DNA from 2 places in the Streptomyces sp. NPDC013317 genome. Region 2 is predicted to be linked to the other one. Evidence: riboswitches for the same ligand, from Rfam matches in the RefSeq annotation. Region 2 holds a riboswitch; the other holds the start of a gene.
The links. A riboswitch is a leader RNA that binds a small molecule or an ion and turns the genes downstream of it on or off. The one in region 2 is predicted to bind ZMP and ZTP.
Positions count from the first base shown of each region.

Region 1: linked by a shared signal. The riboswitch ahead of ACZ3IJ_RS13545 (serine hydroxymethyltransferase) and the one ahead of ACZ3IJ_RS10150 (bifunctional 5,10-methylenetetrahydrofolate dehydrogenase/5,10-methenyltetrahydrofolate cyclohydrolase) in region 2 are both predicted to bind ZMP and ZTP.

Region 1 is NZ_JBVHDX010000004.1:194,313-202,061, forward strand. Features, by position in the region: gene ACZ3IJ_RS13535 (polysaccharide deacetylase family protein) at 13-714, opposite strand; gene rocD (ornithine--oxo-acid transaminase) at 807-2,012, opposite strand; ZMP/ZTP riboswitch at 2,122-2,212, shown strand; gene ACZ3IJ_RS13545 (serine hydroxymethyltransferase) at 2,292-3,581, shown strand; gene ACZ3IJ_RS13550 (hypothetical protein) at 3,651-4,433, opposite strand; gene ACZ3IJ_RS13555 (RNA polymerase sigma factor) at 4,396-5,019, opposite strand; gene trpS (tryptophan--tRNA ligase) at 5,098-6,111, shown strand; gene ACZ3IJ_RS13565 (2'-5' RNA ligase family protein) at 6,202-6,795, shown strand; gene ACZ3IJ_RS13570 (decaprenylphospho-beta-D-erythro-pentofuranosid-2-ulose 2-reductase) at 6,862-7,617, opposite strand.
Region 2 is NZ_JBVHDX010000003.1:269,628-277,376, reverse strand. Features, by position in the region: gene ACZ3IJ_RS10165 (DUF2252 domain-containing protein) at 1-70, opposite strand, end outside; gene exaC (acetaldehyde dehydrogenase ExaC) at 430-1,953, opposite strand; gene ACZ3IJ_RS10155 (GAF domain-containing protein) at 1,999-3,279, opposite strand; ZMP/ZTP riboswitch at 3,520-3,627, shown strand; gene ACZ3IJ_RS10150 (bifunctional 5,10-methylenetetrahydrofolate dehydrogenase/5,10-methenyltetrahydrofolate cyclohydrolase) at 3,657-4,511, shown strand; gene ACZ3IJ_RS10145 (hypothetical protein) at 4,632-5,213, shown strand; gene ACZ3IJ_RS10140 (SWIM zinc finger family protein) at 5,278-6,636, opposite strand; gene ACZ3IJ_RS10135 (DEAD/DEAH box helicase) at 6,633-7,749, opposite strand, start outside.

The DNA.
Region 1 (7,749 bases), on a different contig from region 2:
CGCTCGCGACGCCTACTCGGGTACGTACTCCCTGAGCGGTGCGGGTCGCAGGCCGGCCGCCTCGGCGGCGGCCAGGGCGCGCGTCAGATCCTGCTCCAGCGTCTCGTTGAAGTGCAGCAGGATGATGTCGCCGGCCCTGAGCGCCGGGGCAGGCGGGGTCCACTGCCCCCAGGTGGTGAGGTCGTACGTCCAGGTCACCACGGCCTTCGCCCCGCAGGCGCGGGCGGTGGTGCGGGTGGTCTCGTCGTACGCCCCGTAGGGAGGGCGCAGCAGGCGCGGCCCGTCGCCGAACTCGGCGAGGTGGTGTTCGCGCGCCCCGCAGACCTCCGCCTGCTGCCCGGCCGCGTCGAGCGTGGTCAGGTCCGGGTGGCCGACGGTGTGGTTCTCGACGCGGGAGCGGCCCTGGTCGAGCAGGGTGTGGAAGTAGCCGGAGTCGAAGGAGTAGGCGCCCGGGAGCAGGAAGAGCGAGGCGGGCACCCGGCGGTCGAGGAGGACCTTCGCGGCCGCCGGGTCGTGGAACCAGCCGTCGTCGATGGTGATGAAGACGACCGGGTCGGTGGTCTCGACACGGGAGACGACGGGGACGGGATCGGGCCAGGCCGCCACGGGGGCGGCGTGCGCCGGGCCCCCGAACGCGCCGAGCAGCGTGAGCGGGACGAGGGCGGCGACGGCGCCGCGCAGCGCGCGACGGGGGCGGGGTCTCGGTCTCGGCATGGCCGCATCATTGGCCTAGACCAACTCCGCTGTCAATGCACCGAGTTGTCGCCACCGCCGGCGCGGCCGCCGCCGCCCTCAAGCGGACCGGATCACTCCGAGAGGACCGCCCGCAGCTGCTCGAGACCCCAGTCCAGATCCTCCTTGCCGATCACCAGCGGAGGCGCGATCCGGATCGTCGAACCGTGCGTGTCCTTCACCAGCACCCCCCGCTCCATCAGCCTCTCGGAGATCTCCCGGCCCGTGCCCTTCGACGGCGCGATGTCCACCCCGGCCCACAGACCGCGTCCGCGGACCGCCTCCACCGCGCCCCCGCCCACGAGCAGCCGGAGCTCCGCGTGGAGATGCTCGCCCAGCTCGGCCGCCCGCTGCTGGTACTCGCCCGTCCGCAGCATCGCGATCACCTCCAGGGCCACCGCGCAGGCCAGCGGGTTCCCGCCGAACGTCGACCCGTGCTCACCCGGGCGGAACACCCCGAGCACGTCCCGGTCGGCGACCACCGCCGAGACCGGGACGACACCGCCGCCCAGCGCCTTGCCCAGGACGTACATGTCCGGCACCACGCCCTCGTGCTCGCACGCGAACGTCCGCCCCGTCCGGCCGAGGCCCGACTGGATCTCGTCCGCGATGAAGAGCACGTTGCGCTCGCGGGTCAACTCCCGCACCCCGCGCAGATACCCCGCCGGCGGGACGAGGACCCCCGCCTCGCCCTGGATCGGCTCGATGAGCACCGCCACCGTGTGCGCGGTGACCGCGCGCTCCATCGCCGTCGGATCGCCGTACGGGACGATCTCGAACCCCGGCGTGTACGGCCCGTAGTGGTCGCGGGCCTCGTGGTCCGTGGAGAAGCTGACGATCGTCGTCGTCCGGCCGTGGAAGTTGTTCGCCGCCACCACGATCTTCGCGTGCCCGTCCGGCACGCCCTTCACCTCGTACCCCCACTTCCGGGCGGCCTTCACGGCCGTCTCGACGGCCTCCGCGCCCGTGTTCATGGGCAGGACCATCTCCTTGCCGCACAGCTCCGCGAGCCGGGTGCAGAACTCCGCGAACCGGTCGTGGTGGAACGCCCGGGACGTGAGGGTCACCCGCTCCAGCTGCGCCCGCGCGGCATCGATCAGCCGCCGGTTGCCGTGCCCGAAGTTGAGCGCCGAGTACCCGGCGAGCATGTCGAGGTAGCGGCGCCCCTCGACATCGGTCATCCAGGCCCCGTCCGCCGAGGCGACGACGACGGGAAGGGGGTGGTAGTTGTGCGCGCTGTGCGCCTCCGCGGAAGCGATCGCGTCTTGCGTACTCGACACGGGATCTCCGTTCGTCCTGCGGGCCAGGGGGCGTGTGTGGCTCCCTTTCCTATCGTCGCTCGGATGCCGGACGAAGAAACCTGTGCGACGGCGCGCCCGCTACTCTGGAAACACGCACGGCGACTGGCGTACGGGGAATCGACCCTGGGGGAGCCGTGCGCGGCAGACCACACGAGATGCCGCCCGCCTGGGCATCTTCGGGACCGAACATCCCGCGTGGTGCCGCCCAGCAGGACTGAGCCGTGCCCCGGGATCCACCGCACGCCCGGAGGAACCGCCGTGACCGTCACCCCGCAGGCCGCCGATCTCGCCGCCCGCCACCCCGCCCTGGCCGCAGCCGACCCCGAACTCGCCGCGCTCGTCGTCGCCGAGGAGCTGCTGCAGGCCGAGACCCTCAGGCTGATCCCCAGCGAGAACTACGTCTCCCGGGCCGTCCTCGAAGCGTCCGGGACCGTCCTGCAGAACAAGTACAGCGAGGGCTACCCCGGCCGCCGCTACTACGAGGGCCAGCAGAACATCGACCAGGTCGAGACCCTCGCCGTCGAGCGCGCCAAGGCCGTCTTCGGCGTCGAACACGCCAATGTGCAGCCCTACTCCGGCTCGCCCGCCAACCTCGCCGTCTACCTCGCCTTCGCCGAGCCCGGCGACACCGTGATGGGCATGGCCCTGCCGATGGGCGGCCACCTCACCCACGGCTGGGGCGTCTCCGCCACCGGCAGGTGGTTCCGCGGCGTGCAGTACGGCGTACGCCAGGACACCGGGCTCGTCGACCTCGACCAGGTCCGCGAGCTCGCCCTCAAGGAACGGCCGAAGGTGATCTTCTGCGGTGGCACCGCGCTGCCCCGCACGATCGACTTCGCCGCGTTCGCGGAGATCGCCCACGAGGCCGGATCCGTGCTCGTCGCCGACATCGCCCACATCGCCGGCCTGATCGCGGGCGGCGCCCACCCCTCTCCCGTCCCGCACGCCGACGTCATCTCGACCACCACCCACAAGACCCTGCGCGGTCCGCGCGGCGCCATGCTGATGTCCCGCGAGGAGCACGCCAAGGCCCTCGACAAGGCTGTCTTCCCCGGTCTCCAGGGCGGCCCCCACAACCAGACCACCGCCGCCATCGCCGTCGCCCTGCGCGAGGCGGCGCAGCCCTCCTTCCGCGACTACGCCCACGCGGTCGTCGCCAACGCCGGGGCGCTGGCCGAGGCGCTCCTCGCGCGCGGCTTCGACCTGGTCTCCGGCGGCACCGACAACCACCTGATCCTGATGGACCTCACCCCCAAGGAGGTCCCCGGCAAGGTCGCCGCCAAGGCCCTCGACCGCGCCGGGATCGTCGTCAACTACAACACCGTCCCCTACGACACCCGGAAGCCCTTCGACCCGTCGGGCATCCGCATCGGCACGCCCTCCCTCACCTCCCGCGGTCTCTCCACCGCGCACATGGAGCTGGTCGCCGACTGGATCGACCGCGGCGTCGCCGCCGCCGGATCGGGCGACGAGGACGCCCTGCTCGCCGTCCGCAAGGAGGTCGCCGAACTGATGGCGGCCTTCCCGGCCCCGGGCCTCCCCGCCTGACCCACCGCCGCGTCGTCCTGACCGGCGGGGCGCCCGGCCGGTCAGGAGGAGCCCGGTGACCGTCCCGGCTCAGCCCGCCGACTCGGCCACGGCCCGCGCCCGCTCCAGGGACGGCTCGCCCTCCAGGCGCAGCGTCAGGGCTCCCGCGTTCCTCGTCCAGAGGAGCGTGGGGCCCGCCGTGCGTATGGAGTGCGACCAGGTCCGCCCGCTCGCGTCCGTCATCGGAAAGCGCAGCAGATGCGGCTCGGCGAACCAGTAGCCCTCCGCGCCGTCCGGCAGATCCACCCACTCCGGATGCGACCGCACCTGCTTGGCGAAGCCGGCCTCGAGCCGCGCGGAGAACTCGTCCAGCCGGACCGTCCGGCCGTCCGCCCCGCGCCAGCACAGGCTGATCACCGCCCGCCCCCGCTCCGCCGAGCCCGTCACCGACACCGCGTCCGGGGCACCGAGCGCGCCCGGAACCAGCGGCTCGAACCCGGCCCTCCGCCCGGCCTCCTCCGGCGGAACGGGCGAGGGACATCCCGGCACCGCCGCGCCGGGCGCCGGACGCGCTCCGGGGTCGTACCGGACCTCGACCCCGCCGAAGCCGAACCAGTCCGCCACCGTCGCCCGCACCGGCGGCGAGAGCACCAGCACCACCAGGACCCCGGAGAGCGCCGCGAGCAGAGCCTTCCACCGCCTGCGCAGGGACGCGAGGCGTCGCCGCGGCATCGGCGTCGGCACCCGCTCCTCCAGGAGCTGGGCGAGCACCCGCTCGGCCATGGACTCCCCGTCCACCTCCGGCACCCTCAGCCGGCGGCCCAGCTCCCGCAGCTCATCGGGGAGCCCTTCCCCGCCCCTCGCGTCCTTCATGCCCGTCACCTCCCTCCAGCGCCGGTCCCAGCTTCTTCAGCGCCCGGCTCAGCCGGGACTTCACCGTCCCCCGCGGCCAGCCGAGCGCGGCCGCCGTCTCCGTCTCGTCGAGCTCCAGCAGATACCGGTGGATCACCACCTGCCGGTGGTCCTCGCTCAGTCCGTCGAGCGCCGTGAGCAGCTGACGGCGTCTCTCCTGCTCCTCGGCCGCGACCGCCGGGTCCGCCTCGTCCGGTATCCGCGGCTCGGAGGCCAGCAGCTCCGCCTCCCGCCCCGCGACCGCCCGCTGCCGGCCCGCCGCCCGCACTGTGTTCCTCGTCTCATTGACCACGATCCGCAGCAGCCACGGCCGGAACGCCGACCCCTCCTTGAACCGCCCCAGCGACCGGTACGCCTTGAAGAACGCCTGCTGCACGACGTCCTCCGCCTCCGCGCCCGCGCCGCACGCCACCGCCGCCCTCAGCGCGACCGCCGTGTGCGCGCGGACCAGCGCCGCGTACGCCTCCGCCTCCCCGGCGCGTACGCGTGCGATCACCGCGGCCTCGGCTCCGTCGTCGACGACCCGGCCCCCCTCCAGCGTCCTCACACCTTTGATACACCGGCCGCGGCGGATCGGTTCCCGGTCCGGGATCAGTTCGTTCCGGCACCTGAGAGAATGTGGGACATGGCCTCTGACAGTCCCCGTGTGCTCTCCGGAATCCAGCCCACCGCAGGCTCGTTCCACCTCGGCAACTACCTCGGCGCCGTCCGCCAGTGGGTCGCCCTGCAGGAGTCCCACGACGCCTTCTACATGGTGGTGGACCTGCACGCGATCACGGTCCCGCAGGACCCCGCGGAGCTCCGTGCCAACACCCGGCTCGCCGCCGCGCAGCTGCTCGCCGCCGGCCTCGACCCCGAGCGGTGCACCCTCTTCGTGCAGAGCCACGTCCCCGAGCACGCGCAGCTCGGCTGGGTCATGAACTGCCTGACGGGCTTCGGCGAGGCCTCCCGGATGACGCAGTTCAAGGACAAGTCCGCCAAGCAGGGCGCCGACCGCGCCACCGTCGGACTCTTCACCTACCCGATCCTCCAGGTCGCCGACATCCTGCTCTACCAGGCCAACCAGGTCCCGGTGGGCGAGGACCAGCGCCAGCACATCGAGCTGACCCGCGACCTCGCGGAGCGCTTCAACGGCCGCTTCGGCGAGACGTTCACGATCCCGGCGCCGTACATCCTCAAGGAGACGGCGAAGATCTACGACCTGCAGGACCCGGCGATCAAGATGAGCAAGTCGGCGTCGACGCCGAAGGGTCTGATCAACCTCCTCGACGAGCCGAAGACGACCGCGAAGAAGGTCAAGAGCGCCGTCACCGACACCGAGACGGTCATCCGCTTCGACCCCGAGACCAAGGCCGGCGTCTCCAACCTGCTCACGATCATGTCCACGCTCACCGGGACGAGCATCCCCGACCTGGAGAAGAGCTACGAGGGCAAGATGTACGGCGCACTGAAGACCGACCTGGCGGAGGTCATGGTGGACTTCGTCACGCCGTTCCGGTCCCGTACACAGGAATATCTGGACGACCCGGAGACGCTGGACGCGATCCTGGCCAAGGGCGCGGAGAAGGCCCGCGCGGTCGCCGCGGAGACGCTGGCGCAGACGTACGAGCGGATGGGCTTCCTGCCCGCGAAGCACTGAGTCCAAGGACTCTGGCCTCAGGGGTGGTGCAGGCCGCACACTGGCGGCTGCACCATCACCCGAAATGACACGACTATGGAGGAGAACGACGTGGGGACCGTAACGCTCGGCGTTTCGATCGCGGTCCCGGAGCCCTACGGCAGCCTGCTCCAGGAGCGGCGCGCGGGCTTCGGGGATCCCGCCGCGCACGGCATCCCCACGCACGTCACCCTCGTGCCGCCGACCGAGGTGGACGAGGCGCGGCTGCCCGCGATCCAGGCACACCTCGCCGAGGTCGCCGCGGGCGTCCGCTCCTTCCCCGTGCGCCTCAGCGGCACGGGAACGTTTCGCCCGCTCTCCCCGGTCGTCTACGTGACGCTCGCCGAGGGCGTCTCCGCCTGCGCCTGGCTCCAGGAGCGGCTCCGGGACGAGTCCGGGCCGCTCGTGCGCGAGCTGCAGTTCCCGTACCACCCGCACGTCACCGTCGCGCACGGCATCGACGAGGAGGCGATGGACCGGGCCTACGCCGAGCTGGCCGACTTCGAGGCCGCCTGGACCTGCTCCTCCTTCGCCCTGTACGAGCAGGGCGCGGACGGCGTGTGGCGCAAGCTCCGGGTGTACGAGTTCGGCGACGCGCGCTCCGTCACCGCCGTCCCGTCCCAGGCCTGCGCGCCGCTCGACGAACCGTCCCCGACGGCGGGCTGACCGGGCCCGCCCTCTCCGGCCCCGCCTCCCCGCACCTCCCGGCGCCGCCCGAGCGAGCTGCCGGTGTCAGACCGGCAGCCGCCGGAACACCGGCCTCGGCACGTGCCGCAGCGCCGACATCACCATCCGCAGCGCCCCCGGCACCCACACCGTCTCCGAGCGCCGCCGCAGACCCAGCTCGATCGCCGTCGCGACCGCCTCCGGCGTGGTCGCCAGCGGTGCCTCGTCGAGCCCCGCGGTCATCCGCGACCGTACGAAGCCGGGGCGTACGACCATCACGTGCACCCCGGTCCCGTGCAGCGCGTCCCCGAGCCCCTGGGCGAACGCGTCGAGGCCGGCCTTGGACGAGCCGTAGATGAAGTTCGCGCGGCGGGCGCGCTCGCCGGCCACCGACGACAGCACCACCAGTGAGCCGTGCCCCTGCGCCTGCAGCGCGCCCGCGCAGATCAGCCCCGCCGAGACGGCGCCGGTGTAGTTGGTCTGGGCGACCCGGACGGCGGCGAGCGGATCGGCCTCGTCGTGCGCCTGGTCGCCGAGGATCCCGAAGGCGAGCAGCACCATGTCGATGTCGCCCTCGGTGAAGATCTTGCCGAGCCGCTCCTCGTGCGACGTGGTGTCGAGCGCGTCGAACGGCACCGTCCGCACGTCCGCGCCGAGCGCCCGCAGCGAGTCCGCGGCGGCCGTCAGGGCGGGCGAGGGGCGCCCGGCGAGCCAGACCGTGCGGGTGCGGCGGGCGATCAGCCGGCGGGCCGTGGCGAGCCCGATCTCGGAGGTGCCGCCGAGCAGGAGCAGGGACTGCGGGGCGCCGAAGGCATCCTTCATGACGTTCAAACTCCTCGGAGAGTGCGATGCGGAGGGCGGGGACTGGAGGGCGGGGACTGGGGGAGGGGACTGGGGGGCGGGAGGGCGGAGGCGGAGGTCGTTCGGGGGGTGGATCGGAAGGCGGATCGGAGA
Region 2 (7,749 bases):
TGCCGACCGCAGCGCGCTCACGGGGGCTCGGACGAGGGTGGCGCTGAAGGGAGCCGGTGTCGTCGGTCATCGGGATGTCCTCCGTCCTCGGACGAGGTACACGCGCTGTGTTCCGGATCTCCCCGTCCCACTCTAGGCCGGTGCGGAGAGCGGCGCCCGTCCGGTCCGCTCCCGGACGGGGCCTGCGCAACGCTCTGCGCCGCCAGGGGCTTCACCGATGAGCATCGGCTCCGCGCTCGCCGGAGTGCTGTCGAAGAAATCGGGGGCCAGGTAGCAGGCTGTCTCCCGGTCGCGTTCGTCGTCCGACGGGGTCTGGACCGCGGTGAGGCGGCCGTCGGCTATCGTGACGCGTCGATCTGATCACCGAGTGACTGTTGTGAGTTGCTGTAGGGGACGTATTGCCCATCCCCGGCACCGGACTTCACTCCTCTAGAAGAGCCCAAGTGCCTTGGGGGAGTAGCTCACCAGCAGGTTCTTGGTCTGCTGGTAGTGGTCCAGCATCATCTTGTGGGTCTCGCGGCCGATGCCCGACTGCTTGTAGCCGCCGAATGCCGCGTGGGCCGGGTAGGCGTGGTAGCAGTTGGTCCAGACGCGGCCCGCCTGGATCGCGCGGCCCGCGCGGTAGGCCGTGTTGCCGTCGCGGGTCCAGACGCCCGCGCCCAGGCCGTAGAGGGTGTCGTTCGCCGTGCGGATCGCGTCGTCGAAGTCCGTGAAGGAGGTGACCGCGACGACCGGGCCGAAGATCTCCTCCTGGAAGATCCGCATACGGTTGTCGCCCTCGAAGATCGTCGGCTGGACGTAGTAGCCGCCCGCCAGCTCGCCGTCGTACTCGATGCGCTGACCGCCCGTCAGGATCTTCGCGCCCTCCTGCTGGCCGATGTCCAGGTACGAGAGGATCTTCTGGAGCTGGTCGTTCGAGGCCTGGGCGCCGATCATGGTGTCCGTGTCCAGCGGGTGGCCGGGGACGATCCGTTCCGTGCGGGCCACCGCCGCCTCCAGGAACTCGCTGTAGTGGCCGCGCTGGATCAGGGCGCGCGACGGGCATGTGCAGACCTCGCCCTGGTTGAGGGCGAACATCGTGAAGCCCTCCAGCGCCTTGTCGCGGAAGTCGTCGTCCGCCGCCCACACGTCGTCGAAGAAGATGTTCGGCGACTTGCCGCCCAGTTCCAGCGTGACCGGCTTGATGTTCTCGGAGGCGTACTGCATGATCAGTCGGCCCGTCGTCGTCTCGCCCGTGAACGCGATCTTCGCGACGCGCGGTGACGACGCCAGCGGCTTGCCCGCCTCCACGCCGAAGCCGTTGACGATGTTCACCACGCCCGGCGGTAGCAGATCGGCAATCAGACTCATCCAGAAGTGCACGGATGCCGGCGTCTGTTCGGCCGGCTTCAGGACGACCGCGTTGCCGGCCGCGAGCGCCGGGGCCAGCTTCCAGACCGCCATCAGGATCGGGAAGTTCCACGGGATGATCTGCGCGACGACCCCCAGCGGCTCGTGGACGTGGTACGCGACGGTGTCGTCGTCGATCTCGCTCAGCGTGCCCTCCTGGCCGCGCAGCGCCCCGGCGAAGTAGCGGAAGTGGTCGATCGCGAGCGGGATGTCGGCGGCCAGCGTCTCGCGGACGGGCTTGCCGTTCTCCCAGCTCTCCGCGACCGCCAGCTCCTCCAGGTGCGCCTCCATCCGGTCGGCGATCCTGAGAAGGACTCCGGCGCGCTCCGCGGGCGCCGTGCGGCCCCATGCCGGGGCCGCCGCGTGCGCCGCGTCCAGGGCGCTCTCCACGTCCTCCGCCGTGCCGCGGGCGATCTCGGTGAAGGGACGGCCGTCGACCGGGCTCGGGTTCTCGAAGTACCCGCCCCGGGCCGGGGCCACGTACTCACCGCCGATCCAGTGGTCGTAGCGGGACTGGTACGACATGATCGCGCCCTTGGTACCGGGTGCGGCATAACGGGTCATGGACATGGCCTCCCTCGGACCGCGCCCGCCGTCCCTGGCCGGCGCTCACTGCCGAGTCTGCGAAGCCGTACGTTGCAAACCTGTTGCGCCCGCCGACAGTTCGGCGTCCAGACTCCGAAGCCGGGCCACCACCGGGGGTCGCCCCTCAGCCGGAACGACCTCCGACAGCGCCCGCCACATCTCGACGTCGTCCTCGCCCCAGGAGCTGTACGTCCAGTCCGCGAGGAGAGCCGGATCTCCCCGGTCCACCAGCGCCGCCCGCAGCCGGTCCGCGAGCCGCTCGCGCAGCCGTACGACCCCGGGGGCACGCGACGCCGGCAGCAGTGGACCCGCGTAGTCGGCGAGCGCACCCGACAGCGCACCCGAGCCGAGACGCCGGTCCACCGTGGCGAAGTCCGCGTCCACCGTCGTGGCCAGCCGGTACGGGCGGGAGCGCAACAGCTCCGGACCGAGCAGCCCGCGAAGCCGGGACAGTTCGGCCCGCAGCGTGACCGGGGTGACCGACTCGTCCTCGTACAGCAGCGTCAGGAGTTCGTCGCCGCCCACCCCCTCCGGGCGGTGGACGAGCATCACGAGGATCTCGCTGTGCCGCCTGCTCAGCCGCAGCCGCCGGCCGGCGACGCTCAGCAGGGCCTCGTCCCGGCCGAGCGCCGCCAGCCGTACCCGGTCCGCGGCCGGCGCCGGCGCGAGGAGGGCCAACTGGGACTCCGCCGCCCGCGCCACCGCCTGCACGAACGCCAGGCTGTGCGGATGCGCCAGCCGGTCGCCGCCGGTGATGTCCACCGCGCCGAGCAGCCGCCCGGTGCGCGGATCGTGTACGGGAGCGGCGGCACACGTCCACGCCTGCACCGGCCGCCGGAAGTGCTCGGCGCTGAACACCTGGACCGGCCGGTCCACGGCGATCGCGGTGCCGGGAGCGTTCGTCCCGGCCACCGACTCCGACCAGCGCGCCCCGGCGACGAAGTTCATCGCCCGCGCCCGCCGCAGCGTCCCGGGGTGGCCCTCCACCCACAGCATCCGTCCGGCCGCGTCGCAGACCGCCAGCAGATGTTCGCCGTCCGTCGCATACGTGCCCATCAGCTCACGGATCACCGGCATCGCCGCGGAGAGCGGATGCTCCTCGCGGTGCCCCGCCAGCTCGTCGTCGGCGAGCTCCACACAGGCCGCACCGTCCGGGCTGACCCGCGCCCGTGCCGAGCGCCGCCACGACTCCGCCACCAGCGGCCGTACCGGAGGAAGGTGGACCTGGCCGCCGCTGGTGAACACCTCGTGCGCCCGGCGCAGCGCTCCGGCGTCCGGCTCCGGAGCCACCCACGCATCGCTCAACTCGGCCTCCACGTCGAGGTCCCACGGTCGAACCGGCCCGTTTCGTCGAACCGCCCGAATCGTCGAACCGCTCGCATCGTCGGTCCGTCGGTCCGCCCGGTCCGTCGAACCGCCCGGTCCGTCTCTCCGTCCGTCATCGTCGTGCGTGCCGAGCGTGTCGACAAGCTCCCCGGCGCCACCGCGTACGCACCCTGTCCGGACACCGCCCCTGTGGGCTCCCTCGGGCCTCACGTAGAGTAGGGCTCGGGCCGTGACTGGCGCTTGAGGTGGATCACCACCGGGGAGCGGTCCCGCCGGACCCCGCGCACCCGCGCGGATCCGACGCTGCCGTGCGCCTGGGCGATCTCCCTGTCATCGACGACGCCCAGGAGTGGCCCATGTCCACCAGCACCGCATCCCTCATGGACGGCACCGCGCTCGCCCGCCGTACGGTCGAGGAGACCGCCGCGCGTGCGGCCGAGATCACCCGCCGCACCGGCGTCACGCCCTGTCTCGCCACGGTGCTCGTCGGCGCGGACCCCGCCTCCGTCACGTACGTGAAGATGAAGCAGAACCGCTGCGCGAAGGCCGGAATCCGCTCCAAGCACGTCGAGCTGCCCGCCGAGACGACGACCGGGGAACTCGTCGCCGCGATCACCGCGCTCTCCCAGGATCCAGAGGTCCACGGCATCCTGCTCCAGCATCCGGTGGGTCCGCACATCGACGAGCGCGCCGCCTTCGAGGCGATCGCGCCGGAGAAGGACGTCGACGGCGTCACCATGGCCTCTTTCGCCGCCATGGGCTTCGGCCTTCCCGGCTTCGTCTCCTGCACGCCCGGTGGCATCATGCGCCTGCTCGACGCGTACGACGTCGAGCCGAGCGGCAAGCGGGCCGTCGTCGTCGGCCGCTCCGCGATCCTCGGCAAGCCCGCCGGCCTGCTGCTGCTCGGCCGCGACGCCACCGTCACGTACTGCCACTCGCGCACCACCGAGCTCTCCTCGATCGTCCGTGAGGCGGACATCCTCGTGGCCGCCGTGGGCAAGCCGCGCTTCATCAAGGGCGAGGACGTCAAGCCCGGCGCCGTCGTGATCGACGCGGGCTACAACCCGGGCAACATCGGTGACGTCGACTTCGAGTCGGCCGCCGAGCGCGCCTCCCTCATCACCCCCGTGCCGGGCGGAGTCGGCCCGATGACGATCGCCGTGCTCCTCGCCCAGACCGTCGAGGGCGCGGAGCGTCAGCTCGGCCTCTAGCACGACGCGAGCCGCCAACAGCCCGTACAGGTAAGGGAATTGTCACAGTCCTGTGCGGGCCGTGCTGCAACGGGACAGCCGGCCGGGTGTGGTGGGGCGCTTCGGGCGACCCTGGTCGCCATGTCCCCGCGCATCGGCGAGCTGTCGTCGCCCCTCCGTCACCTCCTCGTGCCACTCCTCCTCCTGGCCGTGGCGATCGTGCTGGCGAGCCGTCAGGACGCGGAGGGCCGGTTCTCGACCGCTCCCGGGGCACGGTCGGCCGCTTCGGACGACGTCACCGTCGACGCCGCGCCCGCCACGGGCGGACGGCTCGCACCACAGGGAGGGGCGGCCGACGGGCCCGCCGCCGTCCCGTACGACCGCCTGAGGGCCGGGCAGTGCTTCGACATCGACCGGGCCGAGCCGGGCACCGTCGTACGGCGCGCCTGCGACCGGCCGCACGACGCCCAACTCGTCACCGTGTTACGGCTCGCGGGCGACCACCGCACTGACAGGGACATACGGGACGCGGCAGCGGCCCTGTGCCGCGAGCCGCTGCACCGCGAGGCGGCACGGCAACCGTCCGGTACGCGCTGGACCACGTTCGTCCAGTACCCGTACCGCACCGGCTACCTCCTCGGCTCCGACACGGTGGCCTGCAGCCTCACGGCGTACACCCGCCCCGGCACCACGGCGCGCCCCCTCACCGCGCCCCTGCTGTGAACGGGCCGTAGGCCGCTACCGCCGCCCTGCCGGCCCCCGCGCCCCGCCGGACACCGCCCTCCCGTCATTCCTCCCGCGCCGACAGCGCCGCGAGCGCGGAGGCAGGGTCCTGGTCCGCGGGGCCTGCCGGGATCCACTGGTCACGCTCCTTGCGGAACGGCCACCAGCGACCGTCCTCGCCCAGACGCAGTTGCGCCTCCGCGCCGACCACCGTCCAGCGCGCCGCCCCGGCCTGTCGCAGCACGGGCCGGGCGTCGTCCTCCCAGGCCTCCGCGAGCACCGCCCTCGCCCGCGCGAGGGCCTCCGCACAGGGCGTCCACTCCTCCTCCAGCACGGCGAGGGCGGCAGCGCCCCCGAGCCGCCAGGCGCGCGCAGCCACGTCCAGCTCCGACCGCCGTCGGCCGGACCCGTCCGCGAGACGCGCCGCGATCCACGACGGGGGATACCCGGCGGCCAGCCGCACCGCATCCTGAGCGACCGTCAGGACCTGTTCCGCGCCAGGGCCCGTTGCCGCCACCGTGCCCATGCGCGACCCTGTTCCCGACCGCGTGCCCGACCCCGTTCCCGAGCCTGCTCCCGATCGTTCCCGCCCCGGAGCGGCGAGCGCCTCGGCGAGCAGCCGGTGCGCGCGGGCGGCGGCGTCCGCCGCGAGGACCTCCAGCGCCGACGGGTCGATCCCCGGCTCGGGCGCGGTCTCGGTGTCCAGGGACGGCGGCTCGCCGGGCGTCGGCGGGAGCACGGGCGGAGCCGGCAGCGGGGGAAGGATGTCGCGTGCGGCGAAGGCCTCCTCGGCCGGTACGCCCTCAGGAACCGATTCCTCGACCGCGGACTCCTCCGTCCCCGCCCGCGCCGCGCTGCGCTCCTGGAGCGCCTCGACGAGCGCCCGCTCACCGCGCCCTCGCATCAGCAGCAGTACGAACGGGTCCTCGTCCAGCAGCCTGGCCACCTGGTAGCAGAGGGCCGTCGTGTGCGGGCAGTGGTCCCACGCCTCGCACCCGCACTCGGGGTCCAGATCGCCGATGCCCGGCAGCAGTTCGAGCCCGGCCGCTGCCGCGTCCTCCACCAGGTGCGGCGGCATCTCGTGATCGAGCAGGGCGGCGATGTGTCCCGCGCTCTCCACCGCCAGGTCGAGCAGCCGGTCCCAGTCCTCCGCCGAGAGCTCGTGCAGCAGGACGTCACTGCGGTACGAGGAGCCGTCACGGTCCTTGACGACCGCCGTGATCCGGCCCGGACGCACCGACACCGCGCCCACCGCGCCCGCCCTCGCCTGCCGCCGCCCCTGCTTCAGCTGCTCGCCGTCGAGCGCCGTGTCCTCCAGGGCCTTCAGCCACGCCCGGCCCCACCATGTGCGGGCGAAGGCCGAGCCACGCGCCGGCGGCATCGCCGCGAAGGTCCGCTCGTCGTCGTACGCGTACCCGCTCATCGTCCGTCCCCGTTCCCGTGCCGGTCCGCGTTCCCGTGCCGGTCACCGCCGTCGTCACGGCCACCGTCGCTGTCGCCACCGCCGCTGTCGTCGCCGCCTCCGCGGAGCCGGACCAGGTCCGCCAGCTCGGCGTCCGTCAGTTCGGTCAGGGCCGCCTCGCCCGAGCCGAGCACGGCGTCGGCCAGCGCCCGCTTCCGCAGCAGCATGTCGGCGATACGGTCCTCGACCGTGCCCTCGGCGATCAGCCGGTGGACCTGCACCGGCTGCGTCTGCCCGATCCGGTACGCCCGGTCGGTGGCCTGGGCCTCGACCGCCGGGTTCCACCACCGGTCGTAGTGGACGACATGCCCGGCGCGGGTCAGGTTGAGCCCGGTTCCGGCCGCCTTCAGTGACAGGAGGAAGACCGGCACCTTACCGGCCTGGAAGCGCGCGACCATCGTCTCCCGCTCGGCGACCGGAGTGCCCCCGTGCAGGAACTGCGTGCGGACGCCCCGCGCCGCCAGATGCCGTTCGAGGAGCCGCGCCATCTGCACGTACTGGGTGAAGACCAGCACGCTCGCGTCCTCGGCGAGGATCGTGTCGAGCAGTTCGTCGAGGAGTTCCAGCTTTCCGGAACGGCCGTCGACGCGCGGCCGTTCCTCCTTCAGGTACTGGGCCGGGTGGTTGCAGATCTGCTTGAGCCCCGTCAACAGCTTCATCACCAGACCGCGCCGCTCCATGCCGTCCGCATCGGCGATCGCCGCGAGCGTCTCGCGTACCACCGCCTCGTAGAGACCCGCCTGTTCCTTGGTCAGGGAGACGGCCCGGTCGGTCTCGGTCTTCGGCGGAAGCTCGGGCGCGATGCCCGGGTCGGACTTGCGACGGCGGAGCAGGAAGGGGCGGATCAGCGCGGCCAGTCGCTCGGCGGCCGCCGGGTCCTCGCCTCCCTCGACGGCGGCCGCGTACCGGGACCGGAACGTGCCGAGCCGGCCGAGGAGGCCGGGCGTCGTCCAGTCGAGAATGGCCCACAGCTCGGAGAGGTTGTTCTCGACCGGGGTGCCGGAGAGGGCGACGCGCGCCTTGGCGCCGATGGTACGGAGCTGCCGGGCGGTGGCCGAGTACGGGTTCTTGACG